Regions from separate parts of the Vagococcus sp. 211 genome, predicted to be linked through region 2. Evidence: riboswitches for the same ligand, from Rfam matches in the RefSeq annotation. Region 2 holds a riboswitch; each other region holds the start of a gene.

Region 1 (2,204 bases), 760 kb from region 2:
ACCTAACCCAATATTTTCTAAAGCAAAAGTAATCTCTCTACGCAACGTCCGCATGGTGAATTGCTGATTAGGATTCTGAAACACCATCCCAATTAACCCTGCCTTCTCTGCAATACTACGAGTCCCTTGGGCTTTACCCTTAATCAAAACATCTCCCTCATACTCTAAAGGAGCAAAGCCTGCCATAATGCGTAATAAGGTTGATTTACCGCTGCCACTATCGCCTCTAAGTAAACTCAAGCTACCTTCTTCAAAACCGTAATCAATGTGTGTAAAAATGGACCGTTCTCCTCGTTTAAAGGAAACATTATCTAACACTAATAGTGACATTAGCTTGCCACCGCAAGTCGTTGTACTCGGTTATATCCTTTCATGATAAGAGAAACCATCGCAACGCCAAAGAACATCACAGACAAGAGTCTCACTACAAATAGTGACAGAATCATCCCAAATCCAAAGGTTCCGTAACCGAATTTGAAAAACTCATAACCAAAACTCAAGACAGTTGTACCAATCGCACCATAAACAAGAGGAACGATATCAAAACGTTTGTATTTTGTCACCATAAAACCAAGCTCTGTACCTAATCCTTGAAAGAAACCTGATATTAATACGCCAGGTCCAAAATACGAACCGTATAACATTTCAGCCAATGCTGCTAACAATTCCCCTAAAAGAGAGCTACCTTTTTTCGGAATAAGGATCCCGGCCATTGGTGCCGCCATCGTCCACATACCGAATAAAATTTCATTCGCAAAAGGAGCCAGTCCTAAGGGTGTTAATGCAGCGCTCAATATGGCATATAAAAATCCTGCTCCCATAAAGACACCACCGAATAAAAATGCGATAAATGCTAATAAAACAACATCCTGAACTGACCACTTGTTACTATTGTTCATACAAAAAAGCCTCCTTTTTATTCCTAAATTAGAAACAAAAGAAGGCTCAGCTCAACAAAATTTATCTAGACTCGTCCAATTTCTCCATAAAAAAAACCCTTCCATAAATAATATGGTTGGGCGTTAAGTTTACAGAATCAAATGAACAAGATAAACTCTTATTCTTTAATAATCATTGAATACATTTCTCTTCGCCAGTACTAACTGGAGCAGATTCAATGGGTATTATCTCAGCTTTTACGCACCCCAAATGTTACTAATATTAAGTTGTGACCAAAGTATAGCATGCTTTCTTTTTTTTAACTAGGGTAAAAATAATTTCAATTAAATAACGGATTATTAAAAAAACAAAGGAAGTAAAGAGAATCAACCAACAATCTATGTAAGCGTTATTATAAAATGTTATAATAAAGGTGCGATTTAAATTTATTATTCATCGTTCAATACTCTTATCGATTTAGCTATTACCATGACATTTACCTAAAATAAATAGGCACTTTTAAAACCTTATAGAGCAAACCATAGCTACCTATTGAGTGTTATGCCATACCTCTTATTTCTAGCTAAAATTAACTTTTATCTTCAGCTATCAGCAATGACAATTTGAGCAAACCCTTCTTTTAATTGTCCGTTTTGAGTTTCTTGAAAAGATAACTCTCCGTCTTCTGCCCCATCTACTAGCCATACAAGCGGCTTACCTTGATGAAGGACAAACAAATAAACATGTTGTTCTGAACTAATAACATCTCCGTAAACAGACACCAATTGATAGTCGCCTACGCCATTTTCAGACCATTCTAACGTTATCACATCACCCTCTGTTACCATTTCTAAAGAACCATCAAGCAATTCTTTTGGTAACCTAGTTCCACCCAACATCACAGATTGAGTCTCTGTGTATTCCTGGTAGGATTGGCCCATGCTTTCACCCCAATCATTCATAAAACTATGTAATGCTTGCTTCTTATTCCCATCCCATTTTCCTTCACTCGCCTTCCCTAATGTTTCTTCTACATCAGGAAACTCTGATGCCTTCTTCTCATCTTCTTCATGTTTGAGTGCAAGCACCGCTTTTTTGTGAGTCAAAGCTGATTTAGATAGATAGTTAGAACCAAATTCATACCCCATAACCTCTTCATACAACGCCAATGCCTCCACGTAATTGCCAGAGTCTTCTTCCGTTTTCGCCAGCATAAATGCTTCCATTTGTTGTTGATAGTCTTTTCCTAAATTACGTTTCGTTTTATACTCTGAAGCTCTCTCAAAATGCTCTCTTGCTCGATTATAATCTTTTTCAATGAGTGC
Region 2 (2,204 bases):
TCTCCTTTATTAGCTCCTAAAAGAGCCAGGCTGGTACTATCTTGTCCTGGTTCAATAATCGTTAAATCAATGCCTTTTTCTTTATAGTAGCCTTTTTCTTTCGCTACATAGATACCTGTGTGGTTCGTATTAGGTAAATAATCAAGAATAAGGGTGACTTCTTTCAAATCTTTGTCTGTGGTTTCTTTCTTTTCATTGTTTGTGGCACAAGCCCCCAATGTTAATAAAGCCATACTACTGATAACCAACCATTTAATTTTTTTCATTTGGAATCATCCTTTTCTTAATTAGTATATAATGAATAAGTGAAACGCTTGCATTTAGAAGCAAGCTTAATGTCATAATCATAATAATTGACGCAAACACGTTGTCTAGTAGATACCCGTTTTTGGCACGAATCATATAGTACCCAAGCCCCGCTGATGCGCTGAGCCATTCTCCAACAATAGCACCACCAATACAGTAAGTAGCAGATATTTTTAAGCCAGATAGAAAGGCAGGGAAGGCTTCAGGTATTTTAACCCGTTGATAGATTTGTTTTGTTGATGCCCCGTATGTTTTTAGTAAGGTAATCTTCTTTTGATTCACATTTTTTAGGCCATCAGTAAAAGCAACTGAAATAGGAAAGAAGCACATCAGGACGACCATTAAAATTTTTGGGGTCATACCGAAACCAAACCAAATAGAAAAAATAGGTCCTAACACTAAAATAGGAATCGTTTGAGAAATAACTAAGTGGGGGTAGATGGTCCACTTAACAGGTTGAAACGCATCCATCGCAATCCCGATAACAAGAGCAAGTATGGCCGCAAGTATCAAGCCAATCAATGCTTCAGTGAGTGTCACAAGACTGTGGGTTAATAAGACATTAAATTCGGTGATTAATGATTGAAAAATCTGTGTTGGGACAGGTAAGATGTAAGCAGGGACTTTTAATAGTCTGCCAAGTAATTCCCATATGCCAACAAAAATAATTAAACTACTGGTTGGATAGATCCAACGTTTTTTCACATAGAGTCAACTCCTTAACAATAAAAAAAGACCAGGGGAGCCCTCGTCGAATGGTTGTGGTATACACAAAGTCTCCCTACGACGGTATTAACCGACAGGTTCTAAGGGTCAAAGTTATTACTTACTCTCAGGCTAACACGTAGCCTCCCCTGATCTATTCATTTATAGGTGAAGTGTAACATTAAAAAAAATGGGGGTCAATTTATTTTAACATTTAGTGAGGAGGAAGCAGTTATGACAAAGAAACATCTGTACGATATAGAGCTGATAACCATAAAGAATAACAAGAGAATTAACAACAATCGTCATTCTTTTTCACTAATTTATTCTCTCCATGGCTCGTTTGAATTAGATAAAGAAGGCACACTAGATTATCTTAATGAGGATAATTTTTATTTAATGAATCATTCTGATTCGTTAATGATTAAGAATAATAATCAGCACAATCATTTGCTTCACGTCCGTTTTTATTTTTCTGAGATAGAAAAAATCATTGCTGATGATTGGCGTCCCTTTTTTAACGATGTAAAACTTGTTTATATGGCAGAAGAAGAACGAGTGATTTTCAAAGAAAAATTTTTTCGTTTTATCTTAGATGCTTTCGAGGTAAAAGAAGCGGTACAGCCCTTTATTAGCACGAGTTATTTACTAAGTTTTTTACAATACATGAATAAAACAGCTTTGGTAGTGAATCATACTAAAGCTTACAACCTAGATATAGATAGCGGTCATCCTAAGATTCAATCCATGATAGCTCATATTGAAAAACATTACGCCAATCGCTTATCCTTAACTGATTTCGCTAAAAATGATTATGTTTCAGAGGCCTATCTGTCTCGTCTTTTTAAGGAAGAAACAGGTATTACGTTTTCACGTTTTGTGGACCAAGTTAGGTTACAACATGCGACAGCGGATTTAAGACAAACAAGTTTACCAGTAATCACAATCGCACTAAATAATGGCTTTCCTAGTGCTAAGCGTCTGACAGAAGTGTTTAAGAAAAAATACCATGTCACTCCTAATGATTACCGGAAAAAAGAAAGTGCTAAAATAAGAGGGAAACAAGAACCATTGGTAGAAGAGGAAAGTTATCATATTATCCCTCAAGAAGAAGCGGTTCAATTCATCGCTCAGTATATGTTGTCTCAAAATATCAAACAAACGGGAGCAGTCACTTCGAAGAAACATACGAT
Region 3 (2,204 bases), 770 kb from region 2:
TGATTCGAAATATAAACAGGAAAATGTTAATACATTACCTGGTTATCTGGAGGCAGAGGATGCCTTAGATCAACGTAGCTTGAATATTGTTATGGAAAAATTCCTAACAGATGGTAGGGAAAGAGTGTTAAGTTTCACACCGCAACCAAGCATTATTATTGAAGAAACAGAAATAGCTGGGAAAACCCATTTTGTCAGAGATCCAGAGATAGCTGAAATTGCGTTGGAAATGTCTGCTTTTAACTGTGAAATTGATCGAAAACATAAGTCTTTTGTTGCGGTTAAAACAAATAAAAATTACGTGGAAACGCATCACTTAATACCGATGTATCATCAGGAATCTTTTGAATACAGTTTAGATGTTCCAGGTAATTTAGTTATTTTGTGCCCGACATGCCATAGAACGCTACATTATGGTAAAAGTAAAGATAAAAAGGAATTAATTGACAAATTATACAATCGTCGAAAAAATTACTTGAAAAATTCTGGTATCCCTCAAACGATTGAAGAGATGTATGAACTCTATGACATCGTTGATGCGTAATACCTTGTATTATTTTCTTGAATGTTTATAGTGCTTATGACATAATACGTATAACTAAATAGTCACCACTAGGGGTGTTTTGTAAAAAAACTGAGAGAGACACAGGTCTTAACCCTTTAACTTGATCTAGTTAATACTAGCGTAAGGAAGAGGTGAAGACGTGCTGTTTTTTATTTCTATCTTTCCGCACACATTCCAACCACTTCTCAAGCTAGAAGTGGTTTTTTATTTATGTAAAAGAGAGAGGGTTGTGGAAAATGGAAAAAGGAATTGAACGATTACTAGACGAAGTTGAAGGAAGACAATCAGAGTTATTAGATCTATTGAGTACATTAGTACGATTTGAAACCCCTGCTCCACCTGCTAGGAATACAGGCGATGCCCAAGAATTTGTGGGTCATTATTTAGAAGAGTTGGGGTATGCTGTGGATAAATGGGATATCTATCCTGGAGATCCTAATGTCGTAGGCGTTAAAAAAGGGACACAATCAGATGACTACCGAAGTTTGATTATTAATGGTCACATGGATGTTGCTGAAATCAGGGAGGACGAGCAGTGGGAAACCAACCCTTTTATTCCGATTGTTAAAGAGGATGTGGTCATTGGAAGAGGGACAGCAGACATGAAAGGCGGTCTAGCAGGTGCTTTGCTTGCCTTGAAATTATTGAACGACGCTGGGCTGGAGTTGAAAGGTGATATTACCTTTCAATCTGTCATTGGAGAAGAGGTTGGAGAGGCAGGAACATTGCAGTGTTGTGAGCGAGGGTATGCCGCAGATTTTGCATTAGTCGTAGACACGAGTGATCTGCATATTCAAGGGCAGGGTGGGGTTATTACTGGGTGGATAAGGGTGAAGAACCCGCGAACGTTTCATGATGCAACACGTCGTAACATGATTCATGCTGGAGGTGGATTGAATGAAGCCAGTGCCATTGATAAAATGACTGTCCTTATGCGAGGCTTAAGAGAGTTGGAAGACTTGTGGGCTGTGACAAAAAGTTATCCTGGCTATCCTGCGGGAACAAACACGATTAATCCTGCTGTTATTGAAGGAGGCAGGCATGCTGCTTTTATTGCAGATGAATGCCGATTATGGATCACGGTTCATTTTTATCCCAATGAAACGCATGAAGAAGTAGCTAAAGAAATAGAGGAACATTTATTAAGAGTGGCTCAGGCTGATCCTTGGTTAAGAAGCCACCCACCTACTTTTGAATGGGGTGGACAATCAATGATTGAAGATCGTGGTGAGATTTTTCCTTCTTTAGAAATTGATAAAGAACATCCAGGCATCCGGTTGTTAGAAACGCAACATGAAACTATTCACAATCAAAAAGCCAGTGTAGATGTGTCTCCCTCTGTGACGGATGGTGGGTGGTTTGGACACGCTGGTATTCCCGCAGCCATCTATGGACCAGGTGATTTTTTTCATGCCCATGCTGTTAATGAGCAAGTATCAATTAAACAATTAGTCTCGTTCACTAAGACGATGTTATTGTTTGTCTATGAATGGAGCAATACGACAAAAGAATAAAGGATAACCAAATTTTTTAATCAGTCTCCTGACTCGATTGAGAAATTTGGTTATTTTGATGTTATACTATAGTCACCTTTTATGGACAAAAGTGAAGAAGGAGAGAGAGACTATCAACTTAAAAA
Region 4 (2,204 bases), 830 kb from region 2:
TAGAGGTTGACGTATCTTCTCTTCTCACTTGGTATAATTGAGACATCAAGTGATACAGGAGGTGTGACATGAGACAATCTAGAGATTGGACCTATGTTGTAGCAATAATTGCTCTCATTTTTGGTCTGTGGCTAATTCTTCAATTGGTAAGTGGTATTCTAGCCATCATCATTAAATTATTCTTTCCTATTCTTATCCTTTTAATGGTGGTCCAAATGGTCCAACGTCACAGAAACAGGAAACCTTATCGCTGAATATAACAAACAAAAGATAGTAACAAACGACACAAAAAGAACCGATAGTCCCCCTATCGGTTCTTTTTATTTTATTTATGATGGTAACAATAACTTTTTATTTTTTTTCATGGTTAAAATAAGCAGTGCGTATGTAGCTAATCCTGTTAGTATAGCACTTGTTCCATTAATAACGAGAGAATACATCAGCGGACTTAAGCCCCACATTGCATATTTACCCCAAAATATAACACCTGCAACAACATGCCAAACATATCGGCTAATGATTCCTACCACTGTCCCCAAGCCCAAATAGAGATAAACAGAACGACTGTTAGACCTAACTGCCTCTTTTATTTTGTTAGAATACACACCTGCCATTCCGATAAAGGTGTAGGCCAATAAATATTCAATTAAAGCTTGTGATACAGTCAAAATATGGGCTTTCCCCATGACAAAATGCAGTAATCCCCACATCAATCCTGACATTAGAGCTGGCTTAGTTCCCCTTCTAAAAGCATAAACAATCAAAGGAAACATACCTATTGAAATCGAAAAACCTGGACCAAACTTTAGCGGTATAAAGGAAAGTGCCATAGATAGAGCGGCGACAATTGCTCCCTCTAACCAAATTCTATTTTTCTGTTGTGACATAAAAAAATCCCCCTTTTAATGTTTGCCGACCACACAAAAAGGGAGTAATGTCCTTGAGATTACTCCATCACAATTCCTACGAATGTACTAACAAAATCAGGTTCTAGGGTTTAGAATGTCTGAATTCAATCTCAGCTGAAGCTCCCCTTTGTGATGGTAACGGTATTTAGTTATCTATTATTCTCTCATTCATTGGTATATCTGTCAAATTAACGCGTTTATTTGTTATTAAATACCTTTATTTCAATAAATCATTGTCATAAACAGTGTAATCACACCGATAAACAAATAATCGTTTCCCATCTACTAAAAAATTAGTAGATGAGGGAACTTCTGTATCTGATATACGAATGCTATCGCCACTAAATGTCGCCAAGGGGTTACCATCTTGACTTCTAATTAAAATCGTTTTCGCTTTTCCTGTAAATTTATTTTGAAATTCATTGTACATACTATTCATCACAGGAACCGCTTTATTTTGATTATCAATGTCTACCTTTTTAGCATAATCTTCAAAGATATTATCCATTCCTTGCTCGTAGGCAATAAGAGAAGAACCCACATGAGTCATTGATTTCCCGCCTACTGTCAATGCGATAACTTTAGAATCCTTCCGAACTTCACCATCAGATCCTGTCTTATCAAATTTGGTGTCTCGCTCAATTTTGACAGATTTTCCACTGACACTATCAATAAGCTGAGAATTAGTATCATACGTTTGGACAACCATTTCTAATCCTGCAAAGTCTTGTTTAAAATCCTTCATCCAGTTAAACATATCCGTACAACCACTCAAGGTTACAATAAGGCCACCTAATAGTATGACACGGATTATTTTTTTATGTTTCGACATTTTTTAACCTCCCATATTCTTAGTTATTCCTTTTTATTGTAACACTTATCCCTAAATATACGGAAGAATAAATGACCGTTACCTCATTTGATTCTTTCCTTTTATCTGTGCTAAACTTTGATTTAATCTTAGAGAGGAGCCTTTTAACGATGAAACCTGTGTACTCATTTATAGGTGTTGGCCTCATCACTTTCTTACTTATCATCTTATACCAATCTTTCCAATACCCCAATTACTCCTTAAGTGTTGGAAAAGTGACAGACACAGAGACAATAAGTCAGGTAGATACAATGGATCAACACGGTAATCAAGATGTTTTAACCACACAACGTCTTTCTATTCTCTTATTATCAGGAGAGCATAAAGACCAACAGATTACACTCATCAATCACTATGATCAATCTCAAATTAGCACGCAACGCTATCACATAAGAGATGTTCTATTTATGGATATCAATCACACA

Evidence for each region. Region 2 has a riboswitch for thiamine pyrophosphate ahead of ACVWM0_RS04965 (ABC transporter permease). Riboswitches for the same ligand answer to the same signal wherever they lie in the genome.
Region 1: another riboswitch for thiamine pyrophosphate. It lies ahead of ACVWM0_RS08460 (ECF transporter S component); the one in region 2 lies ahead of ACVWM0_RS04965 (ABC transporter permease).
Region 3: another riboswitch for thiamine pyrophosphate. It lies ahead of ACVWM0_RS08470 (acetylornithine deacetylase); the one in region 2 lies ahead of ACVWM0_RS04965 (ABC transporter permease).
Region 4: another riboswitch for thiamine pyrophosphate. It lies ahead of thiT (energy-coupled thiamine transporter ThiT); the one in region 2 lies ahead of ACVWM0_RS04965 (ABC transporter permease).

What each region holds. Positions count from the first base shown of each region.
Region 1 covers NZ_CM150475.1:1,756,742-1,758,945, forward strand. Annotated here, with positions in the region: gene ACVWM0_RS08455 (ABC transporter ATP-binding protein) at 1-330, opposite strand, end outside; gene ACVWM0_RS08460 (ECF transporter S component) at 330-899, opposite strand; TPP riboswitch at 1,069-1,158, opposite strand; gene ACVWM0_RS08465 (DUF4767 domain-containing protein) at 1,482-2,204, opposite strand, start outside.
Region 2 covers NZ_CM150475.1:993,897-996,100, forward strand. Annotated here, with positions in the region: gene ACVWM0_RS04960 (ABC transporter substrate-binding protein) at 1-266, opposite strand, end outside; gene ACVWM0_RS04965 (ABC transporter permease) at 253-1,011, opposite strand; TPP riboswitch at 1,068-1,172, opposite strand; gene ACVWM0_RS04970 (helix-turn-helix domain-containing protein) at 1,246-2,204, shown strand, end outside.
Region 3 covers NZ_CM150475.1:1,759,038-1,761,241, reverse strand. Annotated here, with positions in the region: gene ACVWM0_RS08475 (HNH endonuclease) at 1-544, shown strand, start outside; TPP riboswitch at 605-709, shown strand; gene ACVWM0_RS08470 (acetylornithine deacetylase) at 802-2,079, shown strand; gene ACVWM0_RS08465 (DUF4767 domain-containing protein) at 2,171-2,204, shown strand, end outside.
Region 4 covers NZ_CM150475.1:161,777-163,980, reverse strand. Annotated here, with positions in the region: gene ACVWM0_RS00900 (ECF transporter S component) at 1-10, shown strand, start outside; gene ACVWM0_RS00895 (hypothetical protein) at 69-254, shown strand; gene thiT (energy-coupled thiamine transporter ThiT) at 330-887, opposite strand; TPP riboswitch at 944-1,045, opposite strand; gene ACVWM0_RS00885 (DUF5052 family protein) at 1,126-1,740, opposite strand; gene ACVWM0_RS00880 (YibE/F family protein) at 1,890-2,204, shown strand, end outside.